Regions from separate parts of the Alteromonas sp. CH_MED4-4 genome, predicted to be linked through region 2. Evidence: predicted binding sites of a transcription regulator. Region 2 holds the regulator's gene; the other holds the start of a gene.

Region 1 (4,440 bases), on a different contig from region 2:
GATACACTCGAGACGCTCATTCAGCGCGCCGATCGGGCACTCTACGCATCAAAAGAAAAAGGCGGCAACACAATAACCCTCAAATAATGGGGTCAGAGTACATTTAATCGCTCAAATACGCTGAAGACAAAAATGTACTCTGACCCCATTATTACGAAAGCAGAAATGTACTCTGACCCCAATTTTATACGTGGGAGTTATCTTCTAGTACGTTTTGGCGCATGGATTCACATGGGCTTTGACAAACCGGTCTCCCAACCACTTTAGCTGGAACACCCACCACAGTAACGTGAGCTGGAACACTATTGAGTACAACGCTACCAGCGCCTACTTTTGAGCCTTCACCTATCTCAATATTTCCAAGGATCTTGGCGCCAGCGCCAATTAACACGCCTTGGCGAATTTTAGGGTGGCGGTCGCCCGACTCGTTACCGGTACCACCTAATGTAACGCTCTGCAAAATAGATACGTTGTCTTCAACCACTGCAGTTTCGCCCACTACAATGCCAGTTGCATGGTCAAACATGACGCCTTTACCTATACGCGCAGCAGGGTGGATATCTACACCAAAGCTTGCCGAGTTGCGGCTTTGTAAGAATAAAGCAAGCTGATGACGCCCATGAACCCAAAGGTAATGCGCCATGCGGTGTACTTGCACAGCATGAAAACCTTTAAAGTGAAGTAAGGGAGTAAGGTAATCGTTGACCGCCGCATCCCGCGCCTTAATCGCTAGAATGTCAGCAATAGCCGCTTCGCTGATGCCTGGCTCAAGTAAGTAAGCTTCATCGAAAACTTCGCGAATGGCGAGCGCAGGCATGACGTCGTCTGCCATTTTGTTCGACAGAATAAAACTAAGCGACGATTCAAAGTTGTGATGTGCAAGAACACTGGCATGCACATAGCTAGACAGCAAAGGCTCTTTTTCAGCAACAACTTGCGCTTCTTGTTTTAGCGTAGACCAAAAATCGATGGGCGTTGTAAGTGCGGTCATGAGCATGTCCCGTTATATAAAAATGCTGTGTTCTATCAGAAAATTGGGTAAGCGATCTAAACTTGTTCCTTGCTGGGCATATCTATGCTGACAAAAGGGAACGCGTAAAAGTTTACCTGAGTTTGATGTGATGCAATACCGATGTGATACCGACCAAGCGCATAATTCGATCAATTTATCGAATTAATTCGTTATAGCTAATAACCGTATCGTACATGTACACATCGTTAAAGCACTCTGCTCTCTCGCTGCGTCTAACTGAGTGCTTCCATTAATTTAATAGAACGTTCAGAGCGCTCGTATCTTTCATTAAATAATACTTAAAATCATGATTGCACACGAACGTATAATGCCGTTGAAATTTATCTTCACTGGGAAAAACTGGACTGTATAAATTAACAGGCAGGTGGCATAATAGCGCGCTGCTGAATGTATAACACTATCAACTAACAGGTACCACACTATGGATGTATTTCGACTGCTAGACGAGCTAAACGACAAACAGCGTGAAGCAGTAGCAGCCCCACTATCTAACGCCCTAGTTTTGGCTGGCGCGGGCAGTGGTAAAACCCGCGTATTAGTGCATCGCATTGCGTGGTTAATGGAAGTCGAAAACATCGCCCCTTTTTCTATTTTGGCAGTGACCTTTACCAATAAAGCAGCCAAAGAAATGCGCGGCCGAATAGAGTCGTTGATGGGTCGCAGCCTGCACAATATGTGGATTGGTACCTTCCACGGGCTTGCACACCGCCTGTTACGCGCGCATCATGCAGAAGCCAACTTGCCTGAGAATTTTCAGATAATTGATTCGGATGATCAGTATCGACTTATTCGCCGCATTCTGAAGGCCATGAACCTAGACGAAAAGCATTGGGCGCCTCGTCAAATTCAGTGGTACATAAATGGCAACAAAGACGAAGGCTTGCGCCCTCAGCACATTGAAACCCACGGCGATCATATTCAAAAGACCATGCGCGAAGTCTATGCGGCATATCAAGACGCTTGTGACCGTTCAGGCTTGGTAGATTTTGCTGAACTGTTGCTACGCGCACATGAATTATGGGCTAAAAACCCAGAAGTATTAGCCCACTATCAACGTCGTTTCCGTGCAGTGTTAGTAGACGAATTCCAAGATACCAACAATATCCAATACGCATGGCTTCGTATGCTGTGTAGTGGTGGTAATAATAACATTATGATTGTTGGCGACGACGATCAGTCTATTTACGGCTGGCGCGGCGCGAACGTAGATAATATTCAGCACTTCCTGAAAGACTTCAACGAGCCTACTACTATTCGCCTTGAGCAGAATTACCGCTCTACAGGAAACATTCTTAAAGCGGCGAACACGGTTATCGACAACAATACGGGCCGTTTAGGGAAAGAACTTTGGACGGAAGACGCGCAAGGCGAGCTGATTTCTGTATATGCGGGTTTCAACGAGCTAGATGAAGCGCGCTTTATTGTTTCGAAAATCAAAGATTGGCTTAATCAAGGCAACGCCCTTACTGATACCGCTATTCTTTATCGAAACAACGCCCAGTCTCGAGTACTGGAAGAAGCCTTGCTGCACGAAGGGCTGGCGTATCGCATATACGGCGGTCTGCGCTTCTTCGAACGCCAAGAGATTAAAGACGCCCTTGGCTATATGCGTATGGTGAGCCACCCGCACGACGATGCAGCTTTCGAGCGTGTAGTAAACACCCCAAGTCGCGGTATTGGTGAGAAAACCTTATCGCAAGTGCGCGACACCGCGCGAATGCACAACTGTTCAATGTGGCAGGCGTGTCAGTTGCTCATTAATGAAGGTGGCTTTAAAGGCCGCGCGCTAAATGCTATGCAAAGCTTCGTGTTGCTAATTACTGAGCTAGAGCAATCCACGTTAGATGAGCCCCTTGACCAACAAGCCGATAAGGCTATTCGCCAGTCTGGTCTGTACGCCATGTACCAAGCAGAGCGCGGAGAAAAGGCCCAAGCACGTCTAGAAAACTTAGAAGAATTGGTTACTGCATGTAAAACTTTTATCGTGCCTGAAGAAGCCGAAGAAATGTCGCCTCTGGCAGCCTTTCTAGCTCATGCGTCGCTGGAAGCAGGTGAAACCCAGGCGGATAAAGACCAGGATGCCGTGCAAATGATGACCATTCACACCGCTAAAGGCCTTGAATTTCCACTGGTATTCTTAGCAGGTGTAGAAGAAGGCATGTTCCCTAGCCAAATGACTAACGACGAGCCAGGTCGAATGGAAGAGGAACGCAGACTTTGCTATGTTGGTATGACCAGAGCAATGCAAAAGTTGTATATTACTTATGCAGAAAGTCGTCGACTCTATGGCCAAGATAAGTATCATACTGCTTCTCGATTTATTCGCGAAATGCCAGCAGACTGCGTTGAAGAGGTTAGACTGAAATCGACTATTTCGCGGCCCGTGCACAACCGCTTTAGCCAAGCGACGTCGCACGCCAGTTTTGAAGAAACGGGCTTTAGTTTAGGTGAGCGAGTTGTACACCGTAAATTTGGCGAAGGGATCGTACTTAACTACGAAGGGAGTGGTGAGCACGGTCGAGTTCAAGTAAACTTCGACGAATTTGGCAGCAAATGGCTGGTACTTGCTTACGCAAAGCTGGAGAAAGCGTAACATTATTAATAGGCAAGGTAGCCTAAACCTAAGTTGAAATGTATGCAGCAACACGTGCTGATCATCGAAAATGGTGAAGGCAACCTTGAACTTATAGCGAAATTAGTACGCCGGGCTGGTCTTACCCCCGTTGGCGCAACGTCGCTGACAGAAGGCAAAGCACGGTTTTCGCAAAATATGCCGGAAACCTTTCTGTGTGCTATTGTTGCATACTCGCTTCCCGATGCACCAAAAGGCGAAGCCATCGACTTTACTGTTGAGTCTTTCATTCCCACCATTGCTACAACAGAAAGTTTAGATAGCGCTATTCGCGATAAAGTCCTAGAACGTGACGTTGTCGATTACATTCCCAAAGAAAATTCGCAGAACTACGACTACCTCAATCGTCTTATTAGCCGATTAGAAAAAAACAAGTCTACTGGTGTCGTCGTGGTAAGCACTAATCGGGTGTTGCGCTCAAAAACCGTTTCATTACTTCAGCGCCATAATTTTATTGCGTTTGAATGCCTAACGGCTACAGACGCTATGCAATGCTTGTCTGAACACAAAAACGTACGTCTTGTTATCACTGACAACACGTTGCCTGATATGACAGGCACGCACTTTGTCGCCAGTTTAAGAAAAGCCTTTTCGAAAGAGCAGCTGGCAATTATGGGCGTTGCTGGAGGCAAAGGCATGTTAATGTCTGCGCACTTTATTAAAAGTGGTGCAAATGACTTCTTGCGAGTGCCCTACTGTCATGAAGAGTTCTTGTGTCGCGTGATGCAGAACGTGGAATATATTGAGAGCGTTGAAGAAATTCGTCGTGTGGCCA
Region 2 (4,440 bases):
TAAAGAAGTTTGGCTCTACAATTTGTAGACCGGGTTGGAATAGTTCAGCGCGGATCACCATGGCCATCGCACCACCAACTAAAAACATAATAAAGGCAAACCACAGGTAAAGTGTGCCTATGTCTTTATGGTTAGTGGTAAACAACCAACGCGTTATCCCTTTAGGAATATGATCGTGGTGTTCATGGTCATCATGTAGGTGACCGTCATGAGGCGCAGAGGTATCTGGCGAAATAACTTCAGTTGCTTTGCTCATTGTCTGCTCCTAGTTTCCGTTTGCCACTGCGTTGACATCTTTGGCTTGAACCATATCGCCAGTTTTATTGCCCCAGGCATTTCGCTCGTAAGTGACTACGGCGGCAATTTCCTTAAGACTTAGCATTTTTCCAAACGCTTGCATGGCTGTTCCTGACTTTCCATGCAGCACGATGTCAATGTGACCTTGCTGATCTTCTAGTGCCATCTTGCTGCCTTTTAATGCCGGGAACACGCCAGGTAAACCTTCACCATTTGGCATATGGCAAGCAGCGCACGTTGCGTTGTATACTCGCTCGCCCTCTTTCATCAGTTCATCCATAGACATATTCATAGAAAGTAGACGCTGCTCTTCTTCTTTTGCTTTACGAACAATCTCTTCTTGTTCGCCCATCCACTTTTCAAACTCGGCGGGTTCTTTAGCAATTACCACAACCGGCATATAGCCATGGTCTTTACCACAAAGCTCTGCGCACTGTCCGCGATAAATACCCGGCTCATTCACCTTGGCCCAAGACTCGTTAATAAAGCCGGGGTTGGCATCTTTTTTCACGGCAAAGTCAGGAACCCACCAAGAGTGGATAACGTCGTCAGAGGTAATAAGAAAGCGTACTTTTTTCCCAGTAGGAATAACCAAGGGACGGTCAACTTCCAGCAGGTAGTTATCTGTTTTCTGAAATTTGTTTTCTATTTGCTCGCGCTGAGTGGCGAGTAAAGAATAAAACTCTACATCGCTATCCATGTACTTGTAATGCCATTTCCATTGAGAGCCTGTTACTAACACCGTCATGTCAGGCTCAGACGTGTCTTCCATAGCAATTAGGGTATTCGCTGCGGGTACCGCCATGAAAATAAGAATAAGGAAAGGAATAACGGTCCAAGCAATTTCCACCTTCACGTTTTCGTGAAAATTAGCTGGCTTGGCGCCACGGGACTTTCTATGTAGATACATTGAGGCGAACATCACGCCAAAAACTACAACCGCGATACCTACACAAATGAAGAACATCAACATATGGAGGTCGTATACCTGCCCACTGATGTCGGTAGCACCGCGTCTCAAATTAAGCGAAGAGGCTTCTTCGCTTGCTTCTTGCGCAAAAAGCAAAGGGGAAAAAAGCAAAATTGGTATACTAGAACACCATTTTGCGAAAACGGTCGTTAGTTGTTTCACTCAGCACCTCCGTAATGGCGTGGTCAAAGACGCTGATTAATTTGCGCGATGCCCTACCAAATGGTTTGCGAACGATTGACCCATAACCTCAACTTGTAAAACAAATTTAGAGTCATTGTTATTATTTTGTTAATCTCTGTATAAGAATTGCGCAATAATGTCGCGCCGTCTAGTCTTTTCTATTAAAAATTTAACGAAGTGGTTAATTTTTAATCATTTACTAAAATGGTCGCGGGGATTTCAAGTGCAAAAAAGAGAAAGCGATTGCTGTGGGATGCCCTTGGAATCAAACAGGCATTTTGAACACGGGGTTAAAGTAAATGCTCGACTAACTAGTTAAGAAATCAATAAGTAATCGATGACTCAATGTCGATTTCAAACAAAATTCACAATAAAAAATGGAAAATACTTGAAGCATTCATAGAAAGAATAACGTGAGTAATGATAAAAATAAGCGCGCAGAAAACCAACAGGTTTGCTGGGCAGGATAAAACCTAAGTTGGCAGATTGAAGAAAAAAACAGGAACAAAAGACATAAAAAAAGCGGCTAACGCGCCGCTTTTATACAAACAAGCTAAAATACTACATCCAGTCAGCGTTTCTGATCACACCCACCGCAATGCCTTCTATCGCAAAATGTTCAGTCGCTAAATCAACTTTTATTGGTGCAAACTCATCATTCTCAGCATGAAGCAATACTTCACGCCCGCGTTTCTCTAGACGCTTTACGGTGACGTCTTCATCTACACGCGCCACAACCACCTGACCGTTGTGAACATCAGTGGTGCGATGAACAGCGAGAAGATCACCGTCTAAAATACCAATGTCTTTCATGCTCATACCGTTAACGCGTAGCAAAAAGTCGGCATGGGGTTGAAACAGTGCAGGATCGACTTTGTAGTGCGATTCAACATGCTCTTGCGCCAAGATCGGCTCACCGGCTGCAACACGCCCAATTAACGGTAGGCCTTCTTCTTCTTGTGCGTCGTTATCAAGAGGGATATTGAGCTTAATGCCACGAGACGTACCAGGCAAAATTTCAATCACGCCTTTACGCGCCAATGCTTTCAAATGTTCCTCTGCTGCATTAGCAGAACGAAAGCCAAGCTGACGGGCTATTTCCGCACGAGTAGGCGGCATTCCCGTTTCTAACATGGTTGTTTTAATAAGTTCTAAAACTTCGGTTTGTCGAGCTGTGAGTGGGCGCATAAAAGACCTGTCTGTTCATACAGTTCCTGTAAGTATATACACCTAAAACTAAATAACAAGCACTTGCCGCGTCTTTTGCGATCTGCAATAGCCTACGACAAGTGCTTTCCTCTTATTTTACGAGAAGAGCCATGTTCGGGTTACTAATTTGTAACTCCAGCTCCCCATCACTATTTTGACGTGTGCGCATGCCTTCAACATTATCGAGCCCAAGTCCAGGGCTTTGCCACACCACATTGCCTTTATTATCAACCTCAACCACGCGATATGCGATGCTGTCATAATAATTGTACGAATAGTCATTCTCGTTAGGCTGGTAGATAGCGAGAATCGACTGATTAGACGACGTCGTTGGAACAGCCGCTATATACTGAGGGTAGAATGACGGTGCTATAGCGTCTTTGAGTTCTAATGCATCGCTCGCCACGTCATAAACATTGATGGTGTTGTAGTTTCTATTTAAACACGCAAATTCAAGTTCGCTATCACTATCAAAATTTACCGTGAGCAATTGGTCACAATTGGTTTCCAATTCATTCAATCCAACAAATTCACCATCCTGCATTTTATAGAGCTTGAGCGAACTATAGCCCCCAACAGCAAAATAATGCACACCGTCTTTTTCAGAGGCAGCAAGCGCATTAATTGAAAAATCGTTAATGATTGAGTCGATAAGCACCTGATTCTCGATATCAAACGCTTTAAGTCGATTGTTCTCAATAATAACTGCATCGGCGTAACTATCGTTATTTACGTCAATGGCTTCAATAAACGAAATTTCACTATTCTGATTATTGTTCAGTGTCCACTGAATAGCGTTATCTGTAAGTCTCACGACATTAAACGACGAACTATAATCCAGTGCCCCTATTAGTAACTCACCCACACCGTCATTGTTGTAGTCTGTAACGACCGGTTTGCTATAGTTATAGACATCTTCGCCAACCTCAGCACTTATCGCAAAGTTATCCTCTTTATCTACCGATAAAATCTGAATAGATGATTCGTAACTACTTGTATCGCTAACAAAGACGGCTCTTTCATCATTATCGCCATAAGGTGCCCAACCCGCGGCATGATATCTACTCGCGCGCGGCGCACCTTTTATATCTGATAAGGCATATTCACCGTTGGCATCTTGTTGCGCTACTAAAATTTGATTCTCACCAGTCCAAATAATGTCGTCCACATTGTCATTGTCTAAATCGTCAATGAGAAGTGACATGCCACTGTAAGTGTTGTGGTTAAGAGCCCACTGCTCAGAGATTTGTCCCGCTTCTAATGCAAAACCTCTAACTTGTCCCCACTGACACTCGGAGACAACCACTATTCCTTCTGTAGCTGGGCTTTCTTTACTATAGGCGATATCACAAATGTCACCATGTTCCGCCGTTGCCAAACTGCTTTTCGATACTGCTGAGTAGATTGAGATATCATTCCAACTATCGGCACCGATGATTTCATCTACACCATCGTTATTCATATCACCCAGCACAACAAATGCGTCGCTGAACCCGCTACCGTATAGCCATTGGTTGGCACCGCTTTCGATATCAAATACATAACCATTGTTCGTTACCATTTCTATCGATGCGTCATCATCTACGTTACCAAAAGCAAGGTTATTGACGCCGTCAATATCGTACTGTTGCAACTGCTCACCTGTGCGAACATCTACAATGGCAATAGAAGTCGCATTGTAATATTCGCTCCCATATAAATAAGCAACTTCATCAACCCCGTCACCATTGATGTCGTAAAATAAGCCAGAAATAATACTATCTTCAATAATAAACACCGCT

What was found. Region 2 encodes LexA, which represses DNA repair genes until DNA is damaged. Its sites were predicted from a motif close to TACTGTATNNNNATACAGTA; they were not measured.
Region 1: the regulator LexA is predicted to act here: its motif matches at 1,376-1,395, upstream of uvrD (DNA helicase II).

Annotation. Positions count from the first base shown of each region.
Region 1 covers NZ_JAYMEU010000006.1:106,475-110,914, reverse strand. The annotation lists gene WA381_RS06295 (sensor domain-containing diguanylate cyclase) at 1-87, shown strand, start outside; gene cysE (serine O-acetyltransferase) at 185-991, opposite strand; gene uvrD (DNA helicase II) at 1,455-3,626, shown strand; gene WA381_RS06280 (GGDEF domain-containing response regulator) at 3,669-4,440, shown strand, end outside.
Region 2 covers NZ_JAYMEU010000003.1:142,625-147,064, reverse strand. The annotation lists gene ctaD (cytochrome c oxidase subunit I) at 1-256, opposite strand, end outside; gene coxB (cytochrome c oxidase subunit II) at 266-1,429, opposite strand; gene lexA (transcriptional repressor LexA) at 2,012-2,638, opposite strand; gene WA381_RS03470 (COG1470 family protein) at 2,751-4,440, opposite strand, start outside.